One region of the Shewanella sp. 0m-8 genome, then DNA from elsewhere that is predicted to be linked to it. Evidence: predicted binding sites of a transcription regulator. Region 1 holds the regulator's gene; the other holds the start of a gene.
The links. Region 1 encodes ArgR, which controls arginine synthesis, uptake and breakdown. Its sites were predicted from a motif close to ANTGAATANNTATTCANT; they were not measured.
Positions count from the first base shown of each region.

Region 2: ACVBIO_RS17875 (YjiH family protein) is a predicted target of ArgR. The motif match lies at 1,937-1,954, and genes of this name have one in related genera.

Region 1 covers NZ_JBRIMB010000002.1:83,498-100,138, forward strand. The annotation lists gene ACVBIO_RS01550 (DUF3718 domain-containing protein) at 1-339, opposite strand, end outside; gene folA (type 3 dihydrofolate reductase) at 441-923, opposite strand; gene ACVBIO_RS01560 (threonine/serine exporter family protein) at 1,037-1,510, opposite strand; gene ACVBIO_RS01565 (threonine/serine exporter family protein) at 1,507-2,268, opposite strand; gene cgtA (Obg family GTPase CgtA) at 2,298-3,461, opposite strand; gene rpmA (50S ribosomal protein L27) at 3,599-3,853, opposite strand; gene rplU (50S ribosomal protein L21) at 3,869-4,180, opposite strand; gene ispB (octaprenyl diphosphate synthase) at 4,463-5,434, shown strand; gene mdh (malate dehydrogenase) at 5,561-6,496, opposite strand; gene argR (transcriptional regulator ArgR) at 6,849-7,319, shown strand; gene ACVBIO_RS01600 (cupin domain-containing protein) at 7,573-8,034, shown strand; gene ACVBIO_RS01605 (Dyp-type peroxidase) at 8,115-9,047, opposite strand; gene ACVBIO_RS01610 (ABC transporter ATP-binding protein) at 9,294-10,322, opposite strand; gene ACVBIO_RS01615 (ABC transporter permease) at 10,324-11,955, opposite strand; gene ACVBIO_RS01620 (Fe(3+) ABC transporter substrate-binding protein) at 12,263-13,270, opposite strand; gene ACVBIO_RS01625 (ferredoxin--NADP reductase) at 13,497-14,246, opposite strand; gene ACVBIO_RS01630 (histidine phosphatase family protein) at 14,417-14,983, shown strand; gene ACVBIO_RS01635 (hypothetical protein) at 15,664-15,927, opposite strand; gene ACVBIO_RS01640 (ABCB family ABC transporter ATP-binding protein/permease) at 16,031-16,641, opposite strand, start outside.
Region 2 covers NZ_JBRIMB010000049.1:13,425-30,065, forward strand. The annotation lists gene ACVBIO_RS17870 (UDP-2,3-diacylglucosamine diphosphatase) at 1-348, opposite strand, end outside; gene ACVBIO_RS17875 (YjiH family protein) at 507-1,862, opposite strand; gene ACVBIO_RS17880 (methyl-accepting chemotaxis protein) at 2,220-3,764, opposite strand; gene ACVBIO_RS17885 (DUF998 domain-containing protein) at 4,179-4,814, shown strand; gene ACVBIO_RS17890 (U32 family peptidase) at 4,848-5,705, opposite strand; gene ubiU (ubiquinone anaerobic biosynthesis protein UbiU) at 5,715-6,716, opposite strand; gene ubiT (ubiquinone anaerobic biosynthesis accessory factor UbiT) at 6,849-7,361, shown strand; gene ACVBIO_RS17905 (pseudouridine synthase) at 7,650-9,404, opposite strand; gene ACVBIO_RS17910 (YfhL family 4Fe-4S dicluster ferredoxin) at 9,643-9,900, opposite strand; gene ACVBIO_RS17915 (alkyl/aryl-sulfatase) at 10,469-12,436, opposite strand; gene ACVBIO_RS17920 (class II fumarate hydratase) at 13,268-14,695, shown strand; gene hflK (FtsH protease activity modulator HflK) at 14,923-15,876, shown strand; gene hflC (protease modulator HflC) at 15,863-16,641, shown strand, end outside.

The DNA.
Region 1 (16,641 bases):
GTTACTTTCTGCCCAAGCAACAATTGTACTTCCATCACTTTCAGCAGAGCCTAAGTCAGCTGCAGGTAAGCGCTTTGCCACAAAGGTACCCACTTTATTTGAACCACTTTTCAGCGCTACTCTTAGCAGGCTATCACCATTACAAGATACGCCACTATAAATGTTGCGAAGCTTAACACGACTCTCTTTAAGCTTTTTACGTAGGCGATTTTTATCATCAGCCTGAACATAATTACAGATATTCGCGGTCAACTGGTCTTGGTTAGCAAGTGCAGTTGAAGGTACAGAAATTAAAGATGCAGCAATCAGTGTAGCGAGGCTCAGAGGCAACAAGCGCATCGGACACTCCTTATTTTTAGTTTTTATTTATTATTAGTAAAGTAGCGCTAACTAGTAGGCTTTCTTTATCGTTATACAGGGTACTAAACAACCCCTTAAATTTAACATTTTTTTACCAACTTGATAAAGCTATATTCAAGCTGTTTATCATTTTTCGCTACATCTCGAGAGACTTCTTGCCAGCTACCATCATTCCACTCAGGAAAGAAGGTATCACCCTCGACAGTTAATGCAATTTCAGTGAGATACAAGATATCTGCTTGAGCCAGTAACATTTCATATAGCTGGCCTCCCCCTATCACAACAAGCTCCGCACAGTCTCCTGCGGCAAGTTTAGCCTGCTCAAAACTCGTGACGGTTGTCACCCCTTCAATAACGAGATCTGCTTGACGGCTAATGACAATATTATGTCGTCCGGGCAATGGGCGCCCTATCGACTCATACGTCTTTCGCCCCATGACGACAGGCTTGCCCAAGGTCATGGCCTTAAAGTGGCGTAAATCTTCAGGAAGGTGCCATGGCATTTGGTTATCTTTACCAATGACGCGATTATTTGCCATTGCGGCAATCATAGCTATTTTCATGAAACTTCCTTTTATTTTTATATTGTCAGATACAGTATGTTTAGCTTACCTAAGCGTTAATGATTGAACACGTATTAGCTAAGAACGAATAACTATCGAATGAAAGATTCTAGTTACTTAATGACTGGACGCGAACGGAAATAGAGCAGACTCGGCATCGCAAGCCCCACAGAGAGTGCGCCTAAGATAAACACCGTTTTAAGGCCGTTACTGACAACTTGGTAAATCAGCTCAGGGCTCATATCGGCTTGCGCTGTTAGCTGCACCAAACCTATTACGGTATTAAATGCATAGGTGCCTGGGATCATAGGAATAATTGCAGCTACAGCATACATTAATGGCGGCGCTAAATGCTTTCTAGCAAACGCTATCGTTATAACGCCGACCAAAGCTGCGGCTAAAAATGTCGCCCACTCGATAGGCAAACCAAAGCTTAACCACATGGTACGGCTACCATGTCCCATTGCTGCCGCGATTGCACAGTAAGGTAAAAATCGACGCGGTACATTAAATACCATAGCAAAACCAATGGCTGGAATAGCAGAAAAAATGGCGTCATTGAGCATGGTTAATAATAATGAGATCACAGGAATAATCCTCCAATCTGCATTGCGATAGTAATGCCTATAACCGACGCTACCGTAAGCAAAGTGGCCTGTCCCCAGCGAGAGATCCCCACATTGAGGTGACCTTTAACCATATCCGATATGGCGTTAATCATTGGGAAACCAGGCACGAGCATTAATACACTTGCCGCCATAGGCAACTTAGGGGTATCAGTCAGGTCAAATTGATATCCCGTTTGTGCTATTAGCGTCGTCACGAAGGCAGTCACACTAAAGTTAAGCAGTAAATTATAATGACGTTTAGCAATTGACAATCTGACAAACATACCCGCTGCCGAGGCGAAAAAGGTAATCAAACAGGCCGTTAAATCACCACCAAATAAGTGGCAAAAACTTGCACATGATAAACCAATCATGGGCACGACATATTTAGCGGGGTAGGTTTTTGGTTGGATCCGGCCAACACGCTTACGTACTTCCGTTAGGCCATAAATGCCTTTTTCGGTGAGTAAACAGATACGTTGGAGTTCGCAAACTACGGTCATATTAATGCCATGTTCGCGAATGCGCCGCGTCGTTGTGATACAACGGCCGACGGCCAAGCTGGTAAGTACTAACGAGTTGGAAGAGATGGATATCTCAACGCTTTCTAAACCTAAGGCATGGCCTAAGCGCTGAGTGATCTCTTCAACAAGTTCAGATTCAGCGCCATAAGCTAGCAGAAGTTGAGCAACCCTAACGACTTGACGAGTAATGTCATTTTGCGTTGTAGCGTACACCTTTTCTCAACTTCCTCTTATGCGAATAATTATCTTTGGTAGATAATCTCTACATCGTAGTCATCTTCATCAAAGTCGTCATCGAAATCATCGTCAAAATCTTCATTGACTGATTCGTTAGCGTTCTGATGATAGTTATCCCACTTGAACTCGACTTCGGCATCGGCATCAACTTCTTCTTCAGGAGGAAGTGAAGCAATAAAGTCTAGTAGTTTAAGGGCTAACTCAGCAGTACCTTCACGGTTATAAGCTGAAATCGTATAGATATCGCCATCCCACTCAAGTTCTTTAACGATATGGTCGATTCGCTCTTGTAGCTCTTCTTCCAACATCAAATCTGCTTTGTTAATCACTAACCAGCGCGGCTTACCCGCAAGCTTTGGAGAGTGCTTTTCAAGCTCACCTACGATAGCACGAGCCGATTCAACTGGATCGCTACCATCAATTGGCTCAACATCTAGAATATGCAGCAATACACGACAACGCTCTAAGTGCTTCAAGAATTGAACACCAAGACCTGCGCCATCAGCAGCACCTTCAATAAGACCTGGAATATCGGCGATTACAAAGCTTTGACCCGGTCTAGGGTTAACAACACCTAAGTTAGGAACCAAAGTTGTAAACGGATAGTCAGCCACTTTCGGCTTAGCCTTAGACACTGAGCGAATAAAGGTCGACTTACCTGCGTTAGGCATACCTAACAAGCCTACGTCTGCTAACAATAACAGCTCCAGCTTAAGGCTACGCACTTCACCGTCGGTACCTAACGTCTTCTGCCTTGGCGCACGGTTAGTACTACTCTTGAAACGAGTATTACCTAGACCATGGAAACCACCTTTAGCCACAAGCAATTTTTGCCCGTGAGTGGTTAAGTCACCCAGTGACTCCTCAGTATCGTTATCGATAGCGCGAGTACCTACAGGCACTTTAAGGATCAAGTCTTCACCGCCGTGACCGGTACAATCACGTCCACGACCATTCTTACCGCGCTCGGCAATATGGAAGCGTTCAAACTGAAAAGTGATCAGTGTGTTAAGGTTCTCATCGGCTTGTAGATAAACACTACCACCGTCGCCACCATCACCACCATCAGGACCACCATCAGGAACATATTTTTCACGTCTAAAGCTAACGCAACCACTGCCACCATTTCCGGCTTCTACACGGATAATAGCTTCATCGACAAACTTCATACCAACTCCTGGCACCACAGAATGAAAGAATTATACTCTTAACGATTCTAGTCGCCAAAACACAATTTACTTAATTTTGAAAAAACAAAGCCCCACCAATGGCGGGGCTTAATATTAATTATTAGCTGAGCTAAGAATTAATCTTCGATGCTGATGAACTTACGGTTCTGTGGACCTTTAACTTCAAACTTCACTTTACCATCGGTAAGTGCGAATAAAGTGTGGTCACGACCGATACCAACATTAACACCAGCGTGGAATTTAGTACCACGTTGACGAACGATGATGTTACCAGCTAGAACTGATTCACCGCCGAAGCGCTTTACACCAAGACGTTTACTTTCTGAATCGCGGCCGTTACGAGTAGAACCGCCAGCTTTTTTATGTGCCATGAGTTATTCTCCTAATTAAGCGTTGATAGCTGTAATTTTAACTTCGGTGAACCATTGACGATGGCCCATCTTCTTATCGTGGTGCTTACGACGACGGAACTTAACAATAGTTACCTTCTCCGCACGGCCGTGGCTGATAACTTCAGCAACAACCTTTCCACCTTCAACTAAAGGTGCACCTACGTGTACAGTTTCACCATCAGCAACCAAAAGAACTTGGTCAAATTCGATAGTTTCGCCTGTAGCGACTTCTAATTTCTCTAAACGAACTGTATGGCCGGCTTCAACGCGATGTTGCTTGCCGCCACTTTGAAAAACAGCGTACATAGCTATTTTACTCCGATATTTCTAACACGCCGCTCAAAACATATTTGTTTGATGCAGGGGTGCTATAAAAGCTTTAATGACAATGGTCGCGGAGTTTACGCTAAGAACAGGCTGCTGACAAGCCTTAATTAACTTAGAATAAAAAAAGACCCAAATAACTCTCACATTCATCTACAACTACTGTCTTGTACCGTAAATTTAGGTAGAATCCAATTATTATAACATTAAGCCTTAATTGAGCTGCAATGTTACTCAGCAGCCAACAAGAACTAGAGCCTACTTATGGATTTAAACGCCATTCGTCAATTGACTGATAGCGATATGCAAGCTGTCAATCAACTGATCTATAAACAACTAGAGTCAGATGTTGCCCTAATTAATCAACTTGGGTTCTACATTATTAACGGTGGCGGTAAACGCTTGCGACCTCTGCTATCTATTCTAGCAGCTCGCGCCATTGACTATAAAGGTGAATCTCACCTTAAATTAGCAGCCATTATCGAATTCATTCACACCGCGTCACTTTTACATGATGATGTTGTTGACGAGTCGATGTTGCGACGCGGCAGAAAAACTGCCAACGCCCTATTCGGTAATAGCGCTAGTGTATTAGTCGGTGACTTCTTATATACCCGCTCGTTCCAAATGATGACGGAACTCAAGTGCCTAGACGTGCTAGAGATCCTCGCTGACGCAACAAACGTGCTCGCGGAAGGTGAAGTCCTACAATTGATGAATTGTAATGACCCTGACACCACAGAAGACAGCTACATGCGCGTCATCTATTGCAAGACAGCCAAGCTATTTGAAGCCGCTACTCGCCTTGCAGGTTTGCTCGCAGACAGCCCTATTGAGGTGCAAACCGCACTGGCTGAATACGGTAAGTATTTAGGTACAGCATTCCAGTTAACCGACGATCTTCTCGATTACACAGCAGAAACAGAAGAGCTAGGTAAAAACATCGGTGACGACTTAGCTGAGGGTAAGCCTACACTGCCGCTTATTTTTGCTATGGCAAATGGTAACGACACTGAAAAGACGCTTATCCGTGAAGCTATCGAGAAAGGTGACGGAACTGAGCATATCGAGGTGATCCTTGCCGCACTTAAAAACTGTGGTGCATTGGAGTACACAGAGAAGCGCGCTATCGAGGAGTCTGACAAGGCCATTGCAGCACTGGCCATCATTCCAGAGTCCGATTATAAAGAAGCGCTCATCTCGCTTGCGAGAATAGCAACTCAACGCAGTAACTAAGAGCGAAGTAACTAAGAGCGAAGTAACTAATTATTCTCTTTAAATTAGCACCTTGATGCCATTGAGAAACAAAAAAGGAGCCTAAGGCTCCTTTTTTATTATGACCCACAAGAGGTCAGTCATCGTTTATTTAACGAATTCGATACCCAGCACAATATCAGCCTTTAGTGTATCTAGCATAGCGTCACGAGCATTCGCTTCAAATGCGCTTACATCGCCATAAGCAAGGACTTGCTCAACACCGTTCTTACCAAGTACAACAGGTTGTGCAAAGAACTCAGTATGCTCACTGCCGCCATCAACATAGGCGCATTCAATCACATTTGCTTCACCTTGAAGACCACGAACAAGTGATAAGCCGAAACGACATGCAGCTTGCCCCATAGATAGGGTTGCGCTACCGCCACCCGCTTTAGCTTCAACAACTTCCGTACCCGCATTCTGGATACGTGTCGTTAATGCTGCAACTTCTGCATCGGTAAAGCTTACGCCTTCAATTTGTGACAGCAGCGGAAGAATCGTCACTCCACTGTGCCCACCGATAACATTAACTTTAACGTCTGCAACGTTTAAGCCTTTTGCTTCAGCAACGAACGTTTCTGAACGGATAACATCCAACGTTGTAACACCGAACAAACGGTTCTTGTCGTAAACACCCGCTTTTTTCAATACTTCAGCAGCAATGGCTACGGTTGTATTTACAGGGTTTGTAATGATACCGATTAATGCCGTAGGGCAAGTCGCGGCACATTTTTCAACTAGATTACGAACTATACCTGCATTGATGTTAAATAGATCTGAACGATCCATACCCGGCTTACGAGCAACACCCGCAGAGATAAGTACAACATCAGCACCTTCTAGTGCAGCAGTAGGATCTTCACCAGCGAAACCTTTTACTTCTACCGCAGTAGGGATGTGGCTTAAGTCAACCGCAACACCTGGCGTAACAGGGGCAATATCATAAAGCGACAATTTTGAACCCGCAGGTAATTGAGTTTTTAACAGTAGGGCAAGCGCCTGGCCAATACCACCAGCAGCACCAAGTACAGCAACTTTCATAATGATCTCCGTCAATTCTCAGATTTTTGTGATTTAGATCCACCTTTCCAATGCCGCAACAGTACTGGATTCACAAAAAAAATTCAATTATCCCTTAGTCGTGTTGAATATAATCTAGAACGCTAATGTAAGATGGTAAATGAGTAAAGTGAGTGTACATCAGCGATACAGAGCTAAAACCATAATAAATTAGCATAACAAAATTTAGAATAATCATTCTAACTTAAGTTGAATCATTGAGTCTAACTGGGTTTATTAATGAATTTTTATTCAAAAAAACGAATACCAATTGACAAAAACGGCGAAAATATTCATGATAAAGCAGATTTTTTTGAATAAAGAATAATAATATATGCAAGCTAGTAAAAGCCCAGATGATTTAGTTAAGACGTTCAAATCTATTTTAAAAGAGGAGCGTTTTGGCTCTCAAAGTGAAATTGTTATCGCCCTTCAAGCAGAAGGCTTTAGCAATATAAACCAATCTAAAGTTTCTCGTATGCTAAGTAAGTTTGGCGCGGTTAGAACCCGTAACGCAAAGCAAGAGATGGTATACTGCCTTCCTGCAGAGCTTGGCGTTCCTACTGCCGGAAGCCCGCTTAAAAACCTGGTACTGGATGTTGACCATAACCAAGCCATGATTGTTGTCAGAACTAGCCCTGGTGCAGCGCAATTAATCGCGCGTCTGCTCGACTCAATAGGTAAGCCTGAGGGTATTTTGGGGACTATTGCTGGTGATGATACGATTTTCATCTGTCCATCTAGTATCCATAGCATTGAAGACACGCTAGAGACAGTTAAGTCACTGTTTAATTATGCTGATTAATTACGCCGACTAAACATAAAGCGACGATTTTTTTAAATGCTGTACCCTCAGGGCTACAGCATTTTTTGTTTGTTGCATAATCAGCCTCCATCACTCGACCGTTTACCTAGGCTCTGCACCGTAACCCAATCATTTAGCTTAATGCCCCCTGTATGAAACACTATGTTTTATACAATATATTGAATAGCAGCTTCTCTCTCGAGCAATAATCGTTATAATCCTCAATGACAGTACTGTTAGTCGAGGGCAAATAATGAATAAAAGTAAAATAATAAATATCAACGATATATGCTGGGAATCTTGGCAGCATGAAGATCAGTATGCCAGCGAGCAAAAGCACATTGGCGATACCGCCGGTGGAGAAAAAATTGGCGTGACCATGGAACGCTTAGCGCCAGGTAAGTCCTCAGCTGTTGCCCATTACCATACAAAAGAAGAAGAGCATATCTACGCGATGCATGGCGAAGCGACGCTATACATTGACGGCGAGCCTCACCCTTTTAGTCAGGGAGAATATATCTGCTTTAACGCTGACACGGGTGTGTCTCATAAACTCGTCAATCATAGTGAGCAAGAGTTTGTTTTTCTGGTCGTTGGTAACCGAGACATACATGACGTAGTTGTATACCCAGAAAATAACAAGGTGCTAGTAAAATCTGTCAACGAAGTTTACGCCAAACGCCCCACCAATTATTGGGATAAAGACGAAGCTTAGCGCGAATAATTCACTTTGTTACGCCCAATAAAAAACGCACTTTACTGTGCGTTTTTTATGAGTCAGTAAAACCTTGCGAATTAGCCCGCTGTAATCATAAAGTCTAATGATGGCGCAAAGAATGACGAACCAGTTAATGCTTGAGTAAAATGCATTAAATGGTCATGGTTGCCTTCACTATCGCCATGCACCATGCTCTCTAGCATCTTTTCGAAATTAACTGAATTGCGGCAAGTAGAGATAAACATCAAGCCTTGCTCTTTAACTGAACCATAAGGCATGCTTTGCCTTAAGATCTCCATAGACTTACCTTCACTGTCTTTCAGGTTAACACGCTTAATGTGGCTCGTAAGCGGTTTATCAGCCGATGCATACTCGATATTGTCCGCTTTAGTACGCCCAATAACATCTTCTTGCTTCTTGACTGGCAGACGGTTCCACTTACTTAAGTTATGGGCAAACTTTTGTACATGAATATAACTTCCGCCTTTAAAACGGCTGTCTTCCTCGCCGATTAATGCAACTTCCTGACGACTACGTCCTTTAGGGTTCTCGGTGCCATCAACAAAGCCGCTCAAATCACGAGAGTCCATGAATCTAAAGCCACGCTCTTCATCAATGAGTTCAACTAAGCCTTCAAACATTTGATTAACTTCGTTAGCCACCAAGTGCAGAATATCAAAACGATCACAACGGATATGCACAAATAAATCATACTCGATAGCCGGTGCATCTCGATTACCTCGATTCATCGCAGGGAAAGGTTTTAGCTCTTCTGGTCGAGCATGGGGGTATAAGGTGTCCCAATAATTAGCACCAATGGCAACAAAACCATTAAAGGCACTATCAGAATATTGATCTGCTAATTCATAAATATACTGAGCCACATTCGCCACACAAGGGCGCATGTCAGACTCAACACTATCATTAGCATTAAACATTAAGTAGACACTGTGCAAGTTTCCTTCTGCACAAACTCCAAGCTGTTCACGAGGCATAACCTGACTATCCATTATTATAAGTAACCCTTAGCATAATTAATTTTCGGCAACATTATGGACAACTTTAGTGATTAATATCATTAACTGACGCACAATAACTAAAATCAATAGTCAATTCCTTGAACTAACTACAACTTAAGCAAGCAAGAAAATCTACTTTGCTCACATTATCTCACATGTAAAATAACTAAAACGCGTCTGTAAGCGGTGATGGCTTAACGATTAAGCGACTAGGACTGAGTGATTAAACTCTTTTAACTAGAACAAAACCAAACTATGGTTCTGACACGCTATAGCGACCCGCTGGCCAAGTACTAAGTCTCGCTGCGGACTGTGGATCTCTATGACAGTTTCATCGACCTGAACTTGATATTGGCAGATATTTCCTAAAAAGCGTCGCTCAATCACTTCGCCAACACCGTTAGCATCCGCTTTCAATAATAAGTGCTGAGGCCTTAGCAGCACTTCAGCCGTGGAACCGACTGGCAGCTTAAGTAAACTTTCACTCACGATTTCACCAATGCTAGTGGCAATGCAATAGTCACTAATGACTTCAGCCTTAAGGTAATTCCCCGCTCCTAGAAAATCTGCGACATATTTATCTGATGGCGCTAAATATAAGCCTTCGGCATCACCACACTGCACGATTTCACCGTGATTAAATAGCGCTAGCTTATCTGCAAATACAAACGCTTCATCTTTACTGTGTGTCACGAAAACCGCACTAACATTATGCTTTTTCAAAATATCGCGGATCTCGAGCATCATTTCACGGCGTACTTTGGCATCAATATTTGAAAACGGTTCATCGAGCAATAACACTTCAGGCTTATAAGCCAGCGCTCTTGCGATTGAGACCCTTTGTTGTTGACCACCCGATAACTCATGGGGGTAACGTTTCGCCAATCCTTCGAGTTTGACTAACGCTAACATCTCTTCTAAACGTGATCGCCTGACTGCTTTATCACGAGTTCGTAAACCAAAAAGAATATTATCAGCCACAGTTAAATGAGGAAAAAGCGCATAATCCTGAAAAATCATCCCAACGCCTCGCTGCTCGCTAGGAATAAAACAATCATCGGATGCCACGACTTTATTATTAATGATTATCTGGCCATGAGTAATCGCCTGAAGCCCCGCAATTGCGCGCAACAAAGTGGTTTTACCACAGCCGCTTGGACCAAGTAACGCGACAATCTCACCTTTCTCAACGGTTAAATCTAGGCCCTTTAAAACGACTTGCCCCTGGTAGTCGCTAACAACCTGTTGTACTTGTAATGTGGCCATATTAATTATCATGCTCCAAGGAACGATTTAGGTAGATAAGCGGAATAAGACCGACTAATACAATGACAATCGCAGCCAGTGCCCCGTGCTCTAGCTGCTCATCAGATACAAACTGAAAAACATAGGTGGCTAAGTTTTCAAAACCTATCGGCCTTAGCAATAACGCTGCAGGCAACTCCTTCATACATTCGATAAATACCAGCAATAAGCCAGCAAAAATACCTTTTCTCAGAAGAGGAATATGCACCTGTCGTAAAAGTCCTAATGGCTTAAGGCCCATAGTGATCCCCGCCATATCCAGTGAGGGGGAGATCCGTTTATAACTGTTTTCTATACTGCCGATAGCAATTGCGGCAAAGCGAATACAAAAAGCGCACACAATAATAAAGCTGCTGCCCGTTAAGATGAGCCCTGGGCCCTCAAAGCCAAAGTATTCGGCTATATCATTGATTGCAAAATCGAGTTGGGTAAAAGGTACTAAGATCCCAATGGCTAACACGGTACCTGGCAGAGCATAGCCCGTTGATGCTAAGCGAGAAGGAAGAATATCGGCCCGCCTAGGGCTAACCCTACGAATGAACATCAACACAATACCAATAGCCACACAGATGCAGCTCACCACCACCGCTATCCATAAGCTATTAAAGCTATATTCAAAGAACTCTTGATTCCAGCTTTCGGCAAAATAGCCATAGGCATACTGCACTAATATAATAAAAGGCAGTAAAAAAGCGACAAAGAGTAAGGCTGCGCAGTAACTCATTGCAGCCAGAGCTTTCAGCCCGGTCAGAGGATAGATATCGAGTTCGCCTGGCGTTGATTGTTTCTGAAACAACTTTTGTTTTCGCCTCGCGAAACGCTCAAAACCCACCATGGCAAAAATCACTAATAACATAATGGTTGAAAGCTTTGCAGCCGCTGCTAAGCTGCCATATTCAAACCAGGTATCGTAAACAGCCGTAGTCAATGTTGGCACGGCAAAATAGCTTACGGTGGCAAAATCTGCCGCTGTTTCCATAGCAACCAATGCCGCACCAACAGCCAATGCTGGACGCGTCATAGGTAAACTTAAACGCCAGAAGCTTTTCCAAGGCCCACAGCCCATCACTCTTGTTGCTTGACTTAAACTAGCGGATTGCTCCATAAAAGCCGTTCGTGCCAGTAAGTAGATATACGGAAACAACACGAGCGACAACATAATGGCAGCGCCGCCCAATGAGCGTACCTCTGGAAAGTAATAGTCTTGAGGTGTTTGCCAACCAAAAAATGTGCGCAAGCCGCGCTGCACAGGGCCAGCATAATCAAATAAGTCGGTATAAACATAGGCCACGACATAAGCTGGCATGGCTAAAGGCAGCAGTAACGCCCACTGAAAAATTCGACGCCCAGGGAAATGACATTTAGCCACCAGCCATGCGGCTGGGACCGCGATGATAAGTGAGCCAATAACGACCCAAAACATCAGCCACAGGCTATTACTGATGTAGGTGGGTAATACAGTATCAAATAGATGGGTAAATACAGAACCATCAGGCAAGAATGATTGACCGATAAGTGCAATAAGTGGCATAACAATCAATAGTGCCAAGGTATAACTTGCTACAGACCAGCCCTTGGCTAAGCCTAAAACCATAATCTTTACTACCTACATATAACGTGAAAAATTTTAGCCAAAAATAAGAAAACCTATCTCGATAGATAGGTTCAATGGTATTTCAATTGTTGGAACTAACACACTGCGAATATGACTATATACACACTTAGCAGGCTTTTCTAGAAGACTTAATCTAGAGGCTTGATCTAGAGGCTTAATCCAGAGAGCTTAATCAAGTAGAGTTGCTCTAGAGAGTTAGCCTAGAGGCTTTAACCTATCTGATTAACCTCAATAATTGAGTTTACGCCGAATATGTTAGCCCAACCTTAAATATTTTCACCATCAATTACAGATCGAACTTCACTTCATCAAGCAACTTAATCGCTGCGCCATGATATTCAGCTAATTTGTAGATAGGTAAATCATCAGCTTTAAACGTTCCCCAAGAAGCTACTATCTTAGATGGTGCGACGTTGGCTTTAACTGGATATTCAAAGTTCACTTCAGCGTAAGTGTGCTGGGCTTTATCACCAGATAAGAACTCCATCAACTTAAGTGCAGTTTGTTTATTTTTGGAATATTTCGCCAGCGCCATACCCGAAACGTTAATGTGGGAGCCATAATTGTCTTGATTAGGGAAGTTAATCTCTATGGCATCAGCCCAAGCTTTTTGCTTAGGATCTTGTAACATCTTACCTAAGTAGTAACTGTTACCAATCGCGAGATCACACATACCTTCGCTTACCGCTTTAACTTGTGCGCGATCATTTCCCTGTGGCTTTCTGGCTAAATTGGCCTTCCACCCCTCTAACCAGGTTTTTGTTTCTTGCTCACCGTGATGTGCAATCATTGAAGCCACAAGAGAAACGTTATATGGGTGTTTACCACTACGCGTACAAATTTTACCTTTATATTTAGGATCCGCTAAATCTTCGTAGTTGATATCAAGTTTGCCGAGCCTGTCTTTAGAGCTATAAATATTACGCACTCGCATTGTGAGCGCATACCACTCATCATCTGGTGAACGGTATTTTGCAGGGATATTCTGTTTTAAGGTATCGCTGTTTGCTGGAGCAACTAAATCTTTTTCTACTAACTCCATCAAACGGTAAAAGTCAGATGTCAGCACTATGTCGGCTTTAGATAAACGCCCTTCACGCATCATACGTTCAGCAATACCCTTCTTTGAGAAAACCACGTCAACTTTAACGCCAGTCTCTTTAGTAAAGTCAGCCAATATGGGGTCAATAAGAAAAGCTTGGCGATAGGAATATACCGTCAGTCTTTCAGATGCATTTGCTATTGATGCAATACATGCAAGCCCCATAACAGCAAGACTCTTTACTATTTTCATTACGCTTCTCCCTTCAAGTGCTACCCTGCGACCACCAACTGATAGTGATAACAATTCTCAATTGCGTTAATGGTAATCAAATTGGTAAGAAACAGCAAGTCATTGTGAGCGATTTAAACAAACAAAACTAAAATTGATAAAAATCAGTAAACACTTAACTTACATGCATTTAAATTAACAAATACTGATTAAACGATCCTTGTGGCCGAGATGCTAACAGTGCCGCTTACCAATATTTCTCAACCGTTATCTGCCCAGGTGCACGGCGTAGGTTTTTAGTGAGTCCTTTGTCTTTCAGCGCCTGCTGCGCCTCTGTAATCATTCCTGGATTACCACAGATCATCACCTGGGATTCAGTAGCACTTAGGGATAAGCCTGCTTTAGCTTCAAGTTCACCGCTTACAATGACATCTGGGATCCGCTTAGTTAATGCGCCATCAAATGGTTCACGAGTTACCGACAATATTAACTGAAACCGTTCAGGATAAGTTTGTTCAAATCGCTTTAAGTGCTCAAGATAGGCCAAATCTTTCCCTTCTCGTACACCATATACCAGCACCAGTTTTTCATAGTTAAGCCATGGCTCAGGGGTATCCATTATGGAGATAAAAGGTCCGACTGCTGTGCCAGTCGCTAAAAACCACAAATGCTTGCCCTGCTCTTCATCTTTAGGCAACTCATCTAAGGTCATAAAGCCGGTCGCTTTAGTAGCGACATCAATAACATCACCGACTTCTAATGCCTGTAAGTTTGGAGAGAGTTGACCATCATCGACGGCAACGGCTAACACCTCGATATAATCGCAACCTGGTGGATTAACTAACGAGTAGGCTCGTCCAATCCTTTTATCGTCAACAATGCGACTAAGCTTAATGAACTGCCCAGCAATAAAGTCACCAATATCAACTTTAATTTTGAGCGAAAACAGTTTATCGCTCCAATCTAATCTTTCAATAACTTGCCCTTCTATCCACATAAGACACTCCCCTTTCGTTTAATTGAGCATAAGCTTTTATTCTAACTTCAGAAAGATTAATCTAAAGACTGTTGTAATTTCATACAAGCAGACCCTCTATACCTTTGCTCCTCCTAGGGGAAAGTGATTTTTTAATTCGAAATTTTAGACGTTAATTCAGTAGGTAGTCGATGATTCAGGCAAAGAAAGCCCTCGCAATAACGCTAACCACCTTAGCGATTATCACTACAAGTTTTAGTTGCTACGCCCAAGAAAAGCTTGAACCTAAAGCAGACCATCAGGCAAAAATCATCGTATTGGTTAGGCATGCAGAAAAGCGTGATGATGGTTCTCGCGATCCCGAACTCAGTCAACAGGGCAGTATCAGAGCCAAGGCGCTAACAGAGGCTTTAGCTGATGTAGACTTGTCACAACTCATCGCGTCAAACTACCAAAGAACGCAGTTAACTCTGGCTCCTATAGCGCTTCAAAGAGGCTTGGATGTCGAAATCGTTCAAGTAAAATCAGGGATTAAAACCCACATAAATGACATTGTATCCTTAGTGCGTAGCTCACCGGGCAATAGCCTTATCGCTGGTCATTCCAATACTGTGCCCCTAATCATTAACGCGTTAGGCGGCCCTTTAGTGCAGCAGATAGATGAGGATAATTATGGTGAGTTATATCAATTACGCATTTCAACAACGGGGAAGGTCAGTTTGTTAAAGACCCGCTTTGGCCAACCTTTTATAGATTAAAGGGCTAGCTTACTCAGCAATAAAACCGATGAGCCCCTATTCAAAGTGAAAACAAAATAAAGACAGAATGAGGGTAAAATAAAGACAATATAAAGACAATATAAAGACAATATAAAGACGATATAAAGACGATATAAAGACGATATAAAGACAAAATGAAATATAACAAATTAGGCTTGGTATATTTGTATTTAAGTGATTAAATACCTTCCTCACAAAAGCACTAAAAATGCAATCTTGGTCACACAAATAAAGTCTTGTTTATGCAAAATCTTGTGACCATCAGGAAGAGTAAGCGCTGAAAGAATACTCACAACAAACAACGCAAAACTTAACCCACTACTTTTAAAAGTGAACCAAAGCAGATCAGCGATTGCTTTATCATACGCCATTGCTGCTTGCTTTAACCAATGACAATGTTCAAATACGGCTTTAGCTTAATAAAAGATGAGCTAAAGACAAGCTAGCGCTTACTGGAGATCAGATATGGGCAACTTAAATACACAGCCAAACAATAGATCACTTTCATCTAGCTGTAGCAGTTGTGAGCGAATGACTGTGATAGAAGGAGAGTACATCTGCTTTATAGAGGGAAAAATCATAGGGTTAACCCAGATATCCGATCCCTCTCCAAAACCTAAACTCATTTGTGATGGTTGGAAAATTGGTAAGTTACACTTTTAGGCGCTCAGCATGCCTGCATAATCTCGAGCCGAGAATTTAGGCTCATGCAATAAGCCCGGTAACGAAGCGACAGGCGCAGCCTTCGCGAGACTTAGGCCACGGGTTGTCACTCGCATTCCAGCACATAATTCAAAATACGCTACTTCAAGTTCATCATTTTCTAGCCCGCGCTTTTTTAGCGTTGCCATAATCGCAAGCCAGTCAGTATTTACTTTACTCTCTTGCCCTTCAATCTGGGCCAGTATAGGTATATTTTTCATTGTGACCTTCTGCATTAGCTTCCCGTTAAATTATGTTCAATTATAGACATATGAAACTGAACCTATGCTGAACCCGAAACAGGCTTTTCTTAATCAATCAACTCTATCGACCTGATTCTTGCTGTACTCGCCATAAATTAGCATAAAGACCGTTAGCCGCAAGTAAATCACTATGGTTACCGGTTTCGACAACCTTGCCCTTACTCAATACTATGATTCTATCCGCATCAACCACAGTTGAAAGTCTATGGGCAATGACTAAACTCGTGTGGCCTTTTGCCACCTCCTTCAGTGCCGTTAAGATTGCCTGCTCCGAATGACTATCTAATGAGGAAGTCGCTTCATCAAACACTAAAATGGGCGACTTTTTCAATATGGCTCTGGCTATTGCGACGCGCTGCTTTTCCCCACCCGACAATTTTAAGCCTCGCTCACCGACTCGAGTTTGACCACCCTCGGGTAAGCTTTCGATAAATTGACTGAGATGCGCCATCTTTATCGCGCTGTTGACCTCTTCCATAGTGGCACTTGGTCGACCATAACGCACATTTTCAATCAAGGTATCATTAAATAACACCGTATCTTGAGGGACTATAGCAATAGCCTGCCGCAAACTGTCTTGAGTAACGCTGCGAAGATCCTGCCCATCAATACAGACTCGCCCACCAACCACATCGTAAAAACGAAATAGCAATTTAACTAAGGTCGACTTAC
Region 2 (16,641 bases), on a different contig from region 1:
ACCATTATATGGCTTTAATACTTCATCGTGGTTACCTGGAATATAAACAATGTTGACCCCATCTCTAGCCATTTTAAGCAGTTGTTGCAGCACGAGATTATGGGATTCAGGCCAATAAACCCGTCGCTTCAATGCCCAAATATCAAAGATATCGCCAACAAGGTATAAAGACTCAGTCTGCATGTGTTTAAGTAACTGTAAAAGGTACTCAGCTTTACAGTCTTTGCTGCCTAAGTGCACATCAGATAACCATACGGCATTGAAACTCGGCTGAGTCGTTACGGGGGGGATCGGGCTGATTGATGAGGTGGAGGTTAAGCGTGTTTTTTCTCTGGGCTTATTGCTCATTGGCTTGCCATGTAAACGATGACTTGCAGTTAGACTAGAACGGCTTATTGACTGGTTGATGAACGATTTGTGGCGAATTTATGACAAGAATTGGCTACGGTGTGAAGCACAAAAAAAGGAGCGATAATTCGCTCCTTTTTTACTTAATGTCGTGAGAGTTAGAAAATAAGGTGAGCCACACCTGCAATAACAGGTAGCGTCACTAATGTTCTAAGAATGAACACGACAAACAACTCAAGGAAGTTGACCGGAATTTTACTACCAATCAATAATGCACCCACTTCACTCATGTAGATAAGCTGAGTCACAGACAAGGTTGCGATAATAAAGCGCGTCATATCTGATTCAATAGAACTGGCTAAAATTGCAGGGATAAACATATCTGCAAAGCCAACCATAATCGTCTTTGACGCGGCTGTTGCTTCAGGAACTTGTAATAGCTCAAGCAGTGGAATGAAAGGCATTCCTAAGTATTCAAAAATTGGGGTGAATTCGGCAATCATTAAGGCGATAGTACCAATGCCCATTACCACAGGGATCACGCCAAAAATCATATCAACGACGTTCTTCACGCCATCAATCAAAGTGTGCTTAACACCGCCAGCTTGAGACGCTTTATTAAGTGCCTGATGCAAACCCCAAGTAAATACGTTATAGCCTTCAGGGATCATTTCATCATCAGAGTGACGAGGCGTCTCATCAATATAGATGTCTTTCTTCCAAGAAAGTGGTGGCAGTTTAGGTACCACTATCGCGGCAACAAAACCGGCAAGACACACCGTGAGGTAGAAAGGGACGAACAAATGCTCCAATTGAACCTGAGAGATCACAACGAGAGAGAAGGTGATTGAAACCGCTGAGAAAGTGGTACCAATCACAGCCGCTTCTCTTTGGGTATAGAAGCGAGCCTCATATTGCTTGGTGGTCATCAAGATCCCGACGCTACCGTCGCCTAACCATGACGCCAGACAGTCGATAGCACTACGACCTGGTAGGTTAAAGATAGGGCGCATAACCTTGGTTAACATGGTGCCCAATAACTCAAGAAGACCAAAGTTCAGAAGTAGTGGCAGCAACATACCTGCAAATAAGAATACTGAAAAAAGCACAGGTAATAGGTCATTTAGAACCAGCGCCCCGGTTCCGCCTGAGCGTATGGCCTCAGGGCCAACACCAAAGAAGGTTAGCGTGATAAAGATTGCGCCAAGTAAACGCACCACTAACCAGATAGGGCTGACGTTAAATAACGAGTTAAGAAAACGATGTTTAACAATAAATTGTGGCTGAAACACTTTGGTCAGAAGCGAAGCAATCGCTGTGAAGATAACCACAAATGTCACCATTGCAACGATTACACCGCTCAATAGATTCTGTAATCCTTTCGAGATGATCGCGATAGGGATCGTGAGGGCATCTTGATAACTGATTGGCATCATAAACAGCAATAGACCAATCAAAGATGGCACGATAAATGTGAGTATTGTTTTAATATTGTGGGTTTGTTTTTCTGACACTTTAATTAACACCCTAAATAACGAGATTTTGCTTAATGACAATAAACAGACGTCTATGCATAAACAGATAAGTTATTGAATATCCATTCAACTGTTAGTTGGCGAGCGAACCGCCATAAAATATCTTAATAACACCATTCTATTATTATGTAGTGTAATTCACTACGGGCGAATAGTTATTAGCTCAATATGATTATTTATATTGTATCGGAAGTTTGCAAAAAAGCACAAAACTTTTTTGCGGTTAACTCTTTTTAAAACAAATGTTTGCAAATGATGCGCAGATGTTGATTTGTCGTGTGCCGTTTTCGCCGTCACGTTTATTTTGTGACGGCAAAATGGGCTTTTGCAGAAGGTTTAACTAAATGTTTTTCTCAAAGATTTTGCTTTTTCTGCATTGAACTTTAACTCTTTAACAGAGGCCTCAACTAGATTAACCGCGCATAGGTTTTCACTCGATGCCTGGCTAATTTGAGTGATATTTTGGTTAATCTCACCAACAACTAAGGTTTGTTGCTCGGCCGCAACCGCATTTTGTACCGCTAAAGCTTGAATTTCTTTCATTGATTGATAGATGGTATCGATTTTATTAGCAGATTTTTCGGCATCTTCGCTGCATAATAATGCTTTAGATTTACTGTTATCCATCTGCTTTGACCATTCGGTTAGCATGGAAAACATTTTATCGACGCTTTTCGATATGCTGGTCGTTGATTGCTGAGTGCGACTCGATAGCGCTCTGACTTCATCGGCAACCACTGCAAACCCTCGACCTTGATCTCCGGCGCGGGCGGCTTCGATTGCCGCATTAAGTGCGAGCAAGTTAGTTTGTTCTGCAATGGAGTCAATTTCAGACATCGCACTGGCAACGCGTTCAGCTTCTTTATTTAATAGGTGGGCATTTTCTGCTGCTTGAGTAACAGAGTTTGAAAGGTGATTAATGCTGACGGCATTTTGCTGCATCATTTCGCGGCTATCGTGACAGACTTGATAGGTTTGCTGAATGCTTTCAGAAGTTGATTGGGTATTTTTAGCGACTTCGCTAATTGTCGATCCCATCTCTTCGGTGGCACTGGCAATAAGTTCTATCTGCTGGTTCTCAAGATTTAGACCTACATGGGTTTGCTGTGCCGCAGCTATTAGCTGGCTCGCAATATCTTCAATATGCTCGGCATTGTCTTGTGAACGACCAAGCACGCCTTGTAGCTTGGCATCTTTCATCATAAGTTGAAAATCGAGTAAAGATGAAGTGTCACGACCACAATAGATAAAGCGGCTGATAGAGTCGTACTCTTGTTTCATCTTCATTAATCTTGCAGGTACTTTAAACGCCTCGTCATAAAAAATGGCTAGGTTGACGGCCATTAAGATGATGCCTGCAATGATGACCGCCCAGCCCCATATTGCACCGGCAATCAATAGCCCTGTACTTGCACAGATTGCTGAGAGCAATCTCTTATTGGCTAAGCTGATGGGGTCATCGACACGTTTACCTTGATTGAGACGCTGGTAGATTTCTGTGGCTTTATTGGTGAGTTGGGGGCTTGCCGCCATGCGAACCGATTGATAGCCGATGAGCTGACCTTTTTCAAATAAGGGCGAAACAAATGCATCGACCCAATAGTATCGACCATCTTTACAGCGGTTTTTAACCACGCCGCGCCAGGATATACCTGCTTCTAATTTCCCCCACATCTCTTTAAATGCTGCTTTGGGCATGTCTGGATGACGAACCATATTATGATTGTTGCCGATAAGCTCTGTTTCACTAAAGCCTGACACTTCAATAAACCTTTGGTTTACGTAGGTGATAACACCGCGTCTATCAGTGGTCGATATGAGTTGATCTGTCGGGGTTAACTTAACTTCCTGATTGATAAGGCTTACCTGTTTTCTTGTCATTATTATTCCGAGTGACAGCAAAAAGCATCGCAATTCCACAGCAATGCATTAACACAATGTTGTAGGGTATCTCATTAATACACTTGTTTAAATTGTCGGATGTAATTTTTTGTATATCTTTTTGAATAACAAGTTTGTTGACTGATTTAAGCTAACTTTTTGGGTTTAAAATCTTTTTATCCTATGATTTTTGGATTGTTTTTAGCAAAGAGCTTGATATTCTGTTTCACAGGCTATAAAAATAACAAATGCGTTACATTTCTGTGTCATAAATGTTTATTAAAACTCTGAGCTAGACCTCGTTACAGTAAGCCAATTCGATATACATTAATAAACGTTAATAAAGAGGTTAATTAGGTAACTATGCTCGTTAATAAATACAATAAAGTGTCAAGGTTAGCGTTTAGGTTTGGCATGCTGGGTATTTTTGGCCAAGTACTAGGCCTAGTGCTATCTATTGTGATGTTCGAGCACTTTGACGGTCAGGGATATAGCTTTTTAAACCACACATTGAGTGAGCTAGGCAGTTATGGACACTCTCGTTATGCCGTTATCGTCAATGGTGGGCTGTTTTTTGGTGGCCTGTGTGTAGTGCTATTTTGCTTACTGAGCCTGCAACTTGGCGACTCAGTTTGGCGTTACCCTTTTTTCATTAGTCTTGGGCTGACCTATTTAGCCTTTGCTGCGACAGGTCTTTTTCCGATTAATGTCTACCACCTACATATTATCGCGATCAAATACTTCTTTATTTTTGGCTGCTGTAGTCTGGTGTCTTACATCGGTTTTCAATTGATGGCGAAAGAGGCTAGATTCTCTATTTTGACCCAGATAAGTGCATTGGTTGCATTTGTGTCTATGAGTGCATTTCTGTTACTGCCTCTACTTAGCTTGGATTTAACAGAAGGTGATGGCGCATTTTATAATGAGATGCTACTCGCTCCCTTTCGCCCTGAAATGTGGTGGCCCGCCGTCGTGCAATGGATTGGCGTAGCCACCTTCTTAACCTGGAGTGCCTTGGTGATTAAGGATCTGAAAAAAACCTTTCATTAGCACTATGGGGTTAACTCATTTTCAAATTGTTGCTTATAGCGCTGGAACTTGGCTAAATCCGGCTGATTGATGCCAATAGCCGTTACAAGATGAGTCCTTATCCGCTATTGGTTGCAGCAAGATATTTTCTGCGATTTCTATGCTCTTTAGACTATGTGGCGATACTCTAAAATAGTCGACTCCCATCTGTTTCATCTGCTCAACTTCATTGGATAGATCAATTAAGCTTGCTGATTGGGTTTGAATACCGTTAAGCCGAAGCAGAGGTTGATCATCCATGGTTTGTGCGAGTAACCCTTTAGAGTGGGACAAACACACGATTTGGCAATCATCTTTTTGCAGTCCCAACTGGCGAGCGGTAAAGCATCGTGCAGAGTGAGCCAGTGGCAAATAGCCATGACCAAAGACTTCCACTTCAAAAGGGATAGGCTTTTCCGTTTCGATAACGTTGGTTAACCACTCTTTAGACAGTTCAATCGGCATCACAAAACGTTGCATGCCCCATTGATGCAGTTTCTTTAGCGTTGCAAAGTTATAGTTGTTGACGGTTGGACCACAAACAAAGGGTAAGTTACGCTCTTTGGCTGCTTGCACCGCTCCCATGTCATTGGCTTCGATAATAAACTCACCATTATCGACATGTTTTTGTAGCTCGGTATATTCAGATGGCGCCTCGAGCAGCGCAAGCGTTGAAAGTACCACTTGTTTGCCAGACTCTCTGAGCATTTGAGCTAATGCTAAATAATCTGCAAACTTAAGCTGTCGACGGCGACTACATACGGTTTCGCCTAAATAAATTAAAGGGATATTACTTTGTGCAACCTGCTGATAAAAAGCATTAACTTTTTCTTTTTCCCAGCAATATTGCAGTGGTCCGAGTGACGTTTTCATCATTAATCCTTATTGCCAGTTACGCTCATAAGCGCCAAGAGTAGTGGTTTGCCCCTCAGATACTTTTGCTAGCGCCTGATCCCAAGACTGCTGCGTTTGGTACTTTTCAGGTGCAGACATATAGCTGTCGATAGCTGCGCGCCACACCTTAGTGACTTGCTCAACATAAGCTGGGCTACGCTGGCGTCCCTCAATTTTAAGCGATACCACATTGGCTTTAGCCAGCTCTGGCAGCAAGCTTAAAGTGTTAAGGCTGGTGGGCGATTCAAGAATATGACTTGGCTTACTGTTTTCAGCTGTGGTGTAACGGCCCTTACAAACAACCGGATAGCCCATCTGCTCATCTAAACCTGATTTATCGATTAATACATCGTTTAGCAATGTCAGCCGATCACTGCCAGACTCCTGCCAACGTACGTGCTTAGCGGGTGAACATGAGCCGCCAGTGTTGGGCGATTGTCCTGTGACGTAAGAAGATAGGTGGCAACGGCCTTCGGCCATAATGCACAGGCTGCCAAAGGCGAACACTTCTAAATCGACGGGTGTCACTTTGGCAAGATCGCGTACTTGCTTCATTGAAAGCACTCGCGGCAATACCGCACGTTCAATATTAAACTCTTCTTTATACAGCTTCAGTGCACCTAAATTAGTTGCACTAGCTTGTACCGATAGATGCAAAGGAAGGTGAGGGTAGCGACTGTGTGCATAATCGAGTAACGATAAATCAGCCATGATTAACGCATCGACACCGGTGTCAGCAGCAAGATCAATCGCTTGATACCAGCGACTTTCTTCACCAGGCTTGGGAAAGGTATTGATGGTTAAAAATATCTTTTTGCCACATTTCTTAGTGTATTCGGCGGCTTGCTGTAACTTCTTAGGTGTAAAGTTCAATCCGGCAAACGAGCGCGCATTGGTGTCGTCTTTCAGGCCCAGGTAGACCGCATCTGCACCTGAGTTTAGGGCGGTTTTCAGTGAAGCGAGATTTCCCGCGGGGCACAGCAGTTCCATGTAGTTGCTCCAAAAATAATGAAACAGGAGTTTAAAAGGGAATGAAGATCAAATTTTTGATGTAAAACAGGTTTGTGATCATAAAATCTAGGTAATATTCCTTTCTTTGCCACATTTTGGATACATTTTTACATGCAAGGTTTTCTTCCTCATAAGTTAGCGCAACAAATACTCGAAATTGGGCCTAAAGTTATTGCTCGCCCATTAGCCATTGTGCCGTTTGCGATGAAGGCTGAGCTACTAAAACGCATCTTAGGTTTATTACTTTCAGAGCAAGCTGAAGACGATGAATTGAGCTTTTTAGCGGGCCGTTGGGTTGCGATTAATATTGAAGATTTAGGGTTAACTTTCGAAGTGACGTTTGATGAATGTTGGCATGTACGACCGCAACAAGATGCTGAAGTGACGTTTACTGGTCAATCTAAAGAGCTGTTATTAATCGCGGCGGCTAAGGAAGATCCAGATACACTGTTTTTCCAACGTAAGCTTTGCATTGAAGGCGATACCGAGCTTGGGCTCGAGGTGAAAAACTTACTGTTAAGTGTTGAGTTTGATGCTATGCCTGCTGCCATTAGAGTGACAATTGAAAAGTTGGCGCAGGCGCTACAAACTTTACAGGCCAAAGCACAGCCGAGCTTTGCATAAATGACTCACTTTTTAGCGCTCATTCGTTAGCGCTATTTGTTAGGGCTCTTTGTTTGAACTTATTCATTTAAAACTGTTTAAGTTTATTTGTTTGAGTTTATTTGTTTGAGGCGATTTATTAGAGCCGATAAACCAAGCTCTGGGTTAGATGTGAGTTAAGCGTTCGAGTTTTGGCTTAAGGATTTAGAAACTATTTCGTCCAGCAGATTAGAGAGCGGCATAGATAACGTCATAGATAAGCATGTGGGTTAAACATTTAGATTAACCCACATCATCTCAAGCAAAAGATTAAGCCTCTAAGCTAAAGTCGGCTTCGACCTCAAAGGTTAAGCGCTCCTTAGTCACAGGATGATTAAGTACCAACCTTTGGGCATGGAGGTGTAATCGATTCGCTTTGCAGCCATAAAGGTCATCGCCAATGATGGGCAGATGTAAGCCATCATGGTGGGCACAATGCACCCGCAGCTGGTGTGTCCGTCCCGTGTGAGGGTACAGATATAGCATGGTGTGTTTCGCGCTGCGAGATTTTACCTGCCATAGGGTGTGGGCATGCTTACCATGCTCATAGCACACCAATTGGCGCGGTCTGTCATCGAGATCTACCCTAAGAGGCAGGCTAATCTCCCCTTGATCACCTTGTACTTGTCCTGCTACCTGTGCCACGTAACGTTTCTCAACTGTTCGTGCAATAAACTGCTGCGCCAGAGACTTATTGGCGTCACGGGTTAGCGCGATGACCATAAGGCCCGAAGTGGACATATCTAAGCGGTGCACAATCAGCGGACCTGTCGCCTGAGGAAACATCGATTTCATGCGGGCATAAACAGAGTCAGTCACATTCTTACCCGGTACTGATAGAAACTCGGCAGGTTTATTAACCACTGCCATCGCTTCATCTTGGTATAAAATCTCGATAGATTTGCCTTCGGCAGGATTGGTGAGTAAAGGATTGGCATCCATCTCAATGCCTGCAAGCATGTGGCTTAAAATGGGTTGGCACTTTCCCTGACAAGAACCATAAAAGTTTTTATGCTGCTTGATCTCAGACTTTGGTGATGCTCCCCACCAAAATTCCGCCATTGCCAATGGTGTATAGCCTTGACTAAAGGCAAATTGCAGCAGTTTAGGCGCTGCGCACTCACCAGCACCCGCTGGCGGTTGCTGCGTAGGGCTATCTTTAAAGATCTGGTTGAGATCTTTAAGCTCGCCAGCTTGATTTAAAAATTGATACTGGGCAAAGATCTGTTGTTGTAAACGGTTAGACTGCTGGGCGCGCGTCGCTTTTATTTGAGTTATTTCATCAAGCAGACTATTGAGTTGGCTTGAAACTTCATGGCATCGACTATCCCAGTCCTGTTTTACCGCTTTAAGCTTAAATTTCTCGGCGACACTCTCTTTACCTAACTCAATATTAAGCTCGTTAAGTACAGCTTGATTCTGCTCTTTTTCAGCGCAAGCACGGCGTAATTTGCGCACTTTGCGATTTTCAATAATTTGCGCTCGTATAGCCTCTAACTCGCCCTCAGCCTGAAGGCGTAATGTGGCTAATTCAGTGGTTAATATTGAAATATTAGGGTTACTTTCAGCGACTTTGAGCTGCTCAGTTAACAGGTTAAGTGCTTGCATCCCTGCATGAAAAAAGCTTTCTTCGGCCAACATATCAAAAACCGGTGGTACAAAGCCATTGAGTAAGTTTTGCTCGGCTAATTTTCCAGAAAACGCGGCTAAATAACCAAGCTCCCCGCTTTTATTACGAACGAGTAATACTCCAAACATCTTGCCAATAGCTTCGGTTTTATCATCGCCTAAACCATTATTTGAATGATTGTCTAAACTATTGTCTGAGCCATTCTCAAAACTATTATCTAAACCAAAGTTATGCTGCCAGTCTGTTTGCGAACTTAAATAGGTTTGCAACTCTTTCGCGGCCAACAAACACAGTGGGTGTGGCTGGTAGTAAAAGGGAAAGGTAAAACGTTTTGGCAGCTCATAGCTATCGATAGGTGATTTGAAAGCGGTAAAGCATTGCTGAGCTGAGTACATGGGCATTTAACAACTTTTGGCAAGGATAAACGAGCGCTAAACTCAATTAGGTTAACTTGAATCAACCTAATTTAACTTAAGTTAAATTGAGCTAGCACGGTAATGAGTGAGGCGAGATTTTACGCTGTCATCTCAATGAAGTCATTAGTCGGCGGACGTTTTTACGTGATACTTAATTGACTCGCCCAAAAACAAAAATGGAGCCATTAGGCTCCATTGTTAATCAGTAACACTAGGCTTATTCGACAGGCTTACCTGTGATGATGTGGTATTTAATTAATAGCTCATCATCTGATTCTTTGTGGTCTGGGTCAACAGCAATACAGTCGATAGGGCAAACCGAGATACAGGTTGGCTTGTCATAATGACCGACGCATTCGGTGCAAAGTATAGGGTCAATCTCATAGATCTCTTCACCCATAGTAATCGCCTGATTCGGACATTCTGGCTCACACATGTCACAGTTGATACAGCTGTCGTCGATTAATAATGCCATCTAATTAATATACCTTATAAAAATCATTCATAATAAGCGCTTACGTACATTCCTTATGAGGGTAATTGCTTTTCTTTTTCCCGGTTAACAGCGGATTATTTACGTTGATTTCACTATGTAAGTGACACAAATAGCAACACAAACTTAAGCCTAGTTTGGGTGATATCTAGTGTGTCATTAGTGAAATTTTTTACCGAATATTACCGAAAAAAGAATGGAAAAAGTCTCTTGAGGTCAAGTATATCACAGGGTGTGGACAAACCTAGCTTATCTGATTACAAGATGGCACTCGTGAAGTGGGCAAGCTAAATGGAAAGCTAAATTAAACAGCTAGATTAAACAGCTAGATTAAATAGCCAAATGAAAAAGCCATCAGCCCAGATATGCTGGTTCACACATCTAACGCATACATATCGCTTTTTCATTTAGCTTACACTCATAAAGCGTGTGTTACGGCAAAAAGCACTGCTAGATCCAATAACAAGATAGCAGTGCTCATAGAAGCGCTAAGGACGAAAAACCTTCATCCTTAGCTGTTCAACTAAGGTGCCTAAGATGACCTAGCACCTTATGGCGTAACCACGTTAAACCAGAAATTGAAATCATCTAGCATAGCGAGAAACGCTTTAAACTGCTGTTTGTCCCCAGTGATCTTCACATCGCCGTTTTTAATCGCCTCATCAAAGCTGAGTTCTTTCAGTTGAATACTGTTCATCGTTTTCATTGACATCTCTAGAGCCACATCGGGGTTATCGACTTGATTTTTACTATGATGCAGCACTGCATTTTCTAATGTCAGCGTGTACTTGCTGTTAAGGTCGGTAAAATCAATATTGATATTGAGTAACTTACCTTCAGCTTTGCTTGAATCAAGCCTTATCGCTAAGAAGTCAAACAGCATTTCTGGTGTCATCGCTCTAATGGTATCAGGCGTTGCAGTTTGCGTACCTCCAGCTGATGGTACGCCGTTTCTCAGCTCATAAGCACCTTGTAAATACACTGAGCGCCAAGGGCCTGATTCAGCTTGGTAGCCAAGCTGCTCAAAAGCATCGGCTAACAGCTCTTTAGCTGCTTGATTGTCAGGATTAGCAAATACTGCATGCTTCATCACTTCTGCGACCCAGCGATACTCTCCTTGATCAAATGAAACCTGTGCTTTCTTGAGCACCGCGGCCTCACCACCCATAAACTCCATATACTTTTTTGCAACCATTTCTGGCGGTAGGTTATTGAGGTTCGAAGGGTTACCGTTATACCAGCCCATATACCTTTGATATACCGCGCGACTGTTATGGCGTAAGGTGCCGTAATATCCGCGCGTTGGCCAATTTTGCTCAAGCTCCGCAGGGAGCGTTATCATTTCGGAGATCTCTTCACCTGTATAGCCTTGGTTCATTAGGCGAACAGATTGGTCATGGGTAAATTTGTAGATATCACGCTGCTTTTTAAAGTATGGAATGATATTTTCACTATCCCATACTGGCCAGTGGTGACTTTGAAACTTCACTTTAGCCTGGTTCCCCCAGGTATCAATGGTTTCGTCCAGAAAGCTTGACCAGATCAATGCATCTCGCACCTGAGCGCCACGTAGGGTTAGGATATTGTGCATGGTGTTAGTGGAATTCTCTGCCATCCATAGTGCTTTCATGTCTGGGAACCAGGTATTCATCTCGGCTGGTGCTTCACTACCTGGAGTGAGCTGAAACTCCATGTTAACGCCATCAATGTTGAGCTTTTCACCGGTTTTTGTGATCTCATGACTTGGCAGTAATAGGCCCGCAAGCCCTGTTGACACCGTCATTCCTAGGCCACCATTGACACCTCCTTTAGCATTACGAGGCAGTAAGGCACCGTACATATATACTGCGCGCCGCCCCATAGCGTTACCTGCAATCACATTCTCTGAAACTGCATGTTCGGTAAAGTGTTCCGGCGCAATAATTTGTACCTTGCCTGAGGCAACATCTTCTGCCGTTGCAATCCCGGTTGCGCCGCCATAGTGATCGATATGACTATGGCTATAGACGATAGCAACAACGGGGCGCTCACCTAGTTGTTCATTGATAAAATCAAGCGCGGCTTTGGCTGTCTCGGGTGAGATGAGAGGGTCGAAGACTATCCAACCTGTTTTGCCTTTAATAAAAGTGATATTGGTTAGATCGAACCCGCGAATTTGGTAAATATTGTCAGTGACTTCAAATAAACCATGTTGCATTACAAGTTGAGAATTACGCCATAAACTAGGGTTCACAGTATCAGGGGATTCTTTATCGATACTGATATAGTTTTTATATTGTTCTAGATCCCAGACGATGTTGCCCTGTGCATCTTTAATGGTGACCGTGTCGGGTTTGGCGATAAACCCACGCTGCGCATTGATAAAATCTTGTTTGTCACTGAAGGGCAGTGCCTTAAGGACGGCAGCATTTTCTGTTTTGGTAAATTCGGTTGCGGGTTTTGATTGTGTCGCTGCGATACTCGAGTTAGATAGCACCAGAGAAAATGCGACCAGTAGGGGAAGCTTGGATCTATTCATTACAAATTCCTTTTATAACGGATAACGGAAAGCTATTTAAAAATGTGCACAAAGTATAATCAACTTAGCCGGAAGTGATTGAATTATCAATGGCTAATGTAGCTTAGTCTTCTCTATCGTGACTTTTTGGGAAAGGGATAAATATTTGCAGTTTAATGGGGGGAGGTCTTTTTTATTCTGAAGTAAGCCAGAGCATTAATCTAAAGCATTAATAAAAATAGGATATTAATTTAGAGCATTAATCTAGGGTGTTACTCGCATGATGTGGACTCGGGGTGCTTGGCCTTGTGGCAATCTCCCTTGTAACACGCTTAAGCCCGCTCACCATCTATCTGTGAACGGTGGCTGCCCCGATTAATGGCTGAACATACAATTGTCTTGTTCAACATTGGGGGCAATTTCGGGCAGTAAACAACAAGCCCAAGACTTGCTTTATTTGGGTTACTCTCCCATCCTCAGCTATAAGTGATAAGTGATAAGTGATAAGTGATAAGTGATAAGTGATAAGTGATAAGTGATAAGTGATAAGTGCAAGATGAGACTCTATCGACTGTACCTGTAAGTGATTAGTCGTTACTAGGTGCTCACAGTGAGTCGTGTTAGGTGAAGTACAGGTAAACATAGGCCTTTATAGCGCTTAATGAGTTTCCGTTAAGAGGTTCATCATCATGAACTCCGCGCTACCAACACGTAACGGCGACAATGCGACCTCATACAAACAGATGGACATAATTTAGTTAAGTCGTTTTGGTCATAATCCAAATTAGTGTTAGAGGTTGGCTGCAATATTGCTGAGTACTTTTTGATGCATCAAAACGAGAGTGGTTAAGTATGAGGAAAACATCGAAAAGAAACACGTCAGAGCAGGTTGGCTTTGCAAAAATTAACGTCCAAAAAGGTGCTTTGTGGGGCGAGCAAACACAGCGCTCGCTAGCATTTTTTAACATTGGAAGTCAGCATTTTGATCTAGGCTTCATTAAAGTGCTTGTTAACATTAAGCGTGCTTGCGCTGAAATAAATTACAGTCACTCCTTACTCTCTGCTAGCCAACACAGTGCAATCTTATTTGCTTGCGATGAAATTATACAGGGTGACTATGGCGCTCAGTTTCCACTTTCTATTTGGCAGACAGGTTCTGGTACCCAGACCAATATGAATGTCAATGAAGTGATAAGTCGCCTGGCTAGTGACCATTTAGTTGCTGCAGAGCTTAATGGTCAAGCTATAGGGCAGCCAAGCAACAGTATTCACCCTAATGATCACGTCAATTTATCTCAATCTTCTAATGATGTGTTTCCCACTGCTATGCATATTATCGTGGCGCAGCAAACTCAAGATGTTCTTTTACCTGCCATAGACTTACTTGAGTGCGAGTTCTCCTCAAAGCAAAATGAATTCAAGGGGGAGTATACAGTTGGACGAACACACTTAATGGATGCGCTACCTATCAATGCCAGCTCCTGTCTATCGGCATATGGGAGTCAACTTACTTTTGCAAAGCAAGCGATACAAGAGAGCCTGAAGGGTTTATATCAATTGGCGCTAGGGGGAACGGCGATAGGTTCTGGATCGAATGCTCCGCCATTATTTGGCCAACAGGTCATCAGTTTACTGGCTAAACATTATCGTCAGCCATTCATGCAATCAGCTAATTTGTATGCTGCAGTATCGGGTGAGGATGCGTTATTGCGCTACAGCAGCGCCCTTAAGCAATTAGCTGCAGTATTACAGAAAGTCGCAAATGATTTCCGCTTACTCGGCAGTGGGCCACGTTGTGGTTTAAACGAATGGCTATTGCCCGCAAATGAGCCAGGGAGCTCAATCATGCCTGGTAAGGTTAACCCTACTCAATGTGAGGCATTAAGCATGGTGTGTTTGCAAGTATTTGGCAACGACCTTACGGTATCGCTAGCGAGTTCCAATGGACAATTGCAACTGAATACTTACCGCCCGGTAATTATCCATAATGTATTGCAAAGTATAGAGCTGTTATCTGACGCTATGGTGTCTTTTGCTAAAAATTGCGTGCGAGGGCTACGGCAGAATCTGGATCAAATTGACAAGAATATATCGAACAATTTATCTGTCATAACATTGCTAATGCCCATATTGGGATATGATAAAGCGACGCAAATTGTTCAGACTGCAGCACATAGGAATATCACTCTCGCTCAAGCGGCTGAATATCTAAATTTGATGGACCAGAAACAATTCCAATTGTTATTACAAAAACAACTAGATGAAATGTTGCCTAAGTAGTGACAAGTTTACAAGTCAGCCGCCTAGCTTGATAAATCACCTAAAGTGAACCAGACTTTACTATGACAAGATTTTCTTGCCATAGCCTCAAGGTCACAATCATGTCGTCACCTAATGACCCTCTCCCACCTGAAGACAGTTCAGACAATGCCACTCCCTATAGCAGCTTTGTAAAAAGCGTAAAAAACCATGCGATAGAGACTCAACAGTTTTTCACCCGCAGCGGTATGAAAAATGTGCTCTTAATCGCATTACTTTTGATTATCGTTACGCTCTTTTGGCAGGCTGTTTATACCGTCCCTAGTGACTCTGTCGCAGTTGTGCAGCGTTTTGGTAAGTTCCATTTAGAAATACAACCGGGTCTACACTTCAAATTTCCTTTAGGTATTGATAAAGCGACGATTGTTCCGGTCAAGCGACAGTTAAAGCAAGAGTTTGGTTTTACTACCCCTGGAGCCAGAGATCCCTTTCAAGGCTCCGTGGAAGCCGACGGTGAGCTAGAAACGCAGATGGTTACCGGTGACTTAAATGCGGCATTGGTTGAATGGGTCGTTCAGTATCGTATAGCCGAACCTATCAAGTTTTTATTCGAAGTACGCTCCCCTAGCGCCACGCTACGTGATGTCTCTGAGTCCGTTATGAGAGAAGTTGTCGGTGATCGTACTGTGGATGAGGTAATTACTATTGGCCGACAAGAAATTGAATCTGAAGCGCTCGATAAAATGCAGGCGCTGACGACCAAATATGCCATGGGGATCAATATTGATCAGGTGCAGCTTAAAAATATTAATCCTCCTAAACCGGTACAGGAATCGTTTAATGAGGTAAACCAAGCCCAGCAAGAAAAAGAAAAGCTGATTAATGAGGCTCGTCGAGATTACAACAAAGTCATTCCTTTAGCTGAAGGTGAAAAGGATCAGCGGATCCGTGAGGCTGACGGCTACCGCCTGAAAAGAATTAATGAAGCACAAGGTGATGTTGCTCGATTTAATGCGTTATTGGGACAGTACAGTAAAGCCCCTGAAGTGACACGTCAGCGGATTTACATCGAGACCATGCAGACGGTGTTGCCCGCTATTGAGTCAAAAATCATCATTGATGAACAAACTCGCAATGTTTTGCCTTTTTTAGATCTTAAACCTAAGCAAGACAAACAGGGGTTGGCTCATGAAAAAGATTAGTTCAGCGGTTGCCTTTATTGTCATCGTTTTTAGCTTGCTTGCTTTGGTTGGGTCGCTTTATACGGTAAGTGAAGTAGAGCAGGTGATTATTACCCAATTTGGAAAACCGGTAGGAGAACCGATAACTGACGCGGGGCTCAATATAAAAATCCCCTTCATACAGGAGGTTAACGCTATCGATAAACGCGTACTAGAGTGGGATGGTGATCCGTCCGATATGCCAACTAAAGATAAACTTTATTTCTCAGTCGATTTATTTGCGCGCTGGCGAATAACCGATCCATTACAGTATTTTTTGCGTTTACGTGATGAGCGCAGTGCTCAGTCGCGACTTGATGACATTTTGGGGAGTGAAACACGCAATGCGGTAGCGAAGCATGAATTGATTGAAATTATTCGTACCACAAAAAATAGGCAGCCTTTAAGGGATGGTCAAACGATAGAGGCTGTGAGCGACTTAACACTAGGGAATTTAGTGCCGATCACCAAAGGACGTCAGGTGATTGAAGAGGAAATATTTTCCGCTGCGACAGATAAAGTCCGAGTGTTTGGTATTGAGCTATTGGATATTCGCTTTAAGCGTATTAACTATAACGCCAGCGTAAGACCTAAAATTTATGATCGTATGATCAGTGAAAGACGTCAAATTGCAGAGCGCTTTCTTTCTGAAGGATATGGAGAAGCGGCGAGGATTAGAGGTAATCGTGTCCGTGACCTAAATAAGATCCAATCTGAAGCTTATCGTGATGTGGAGGAAATTCGAGG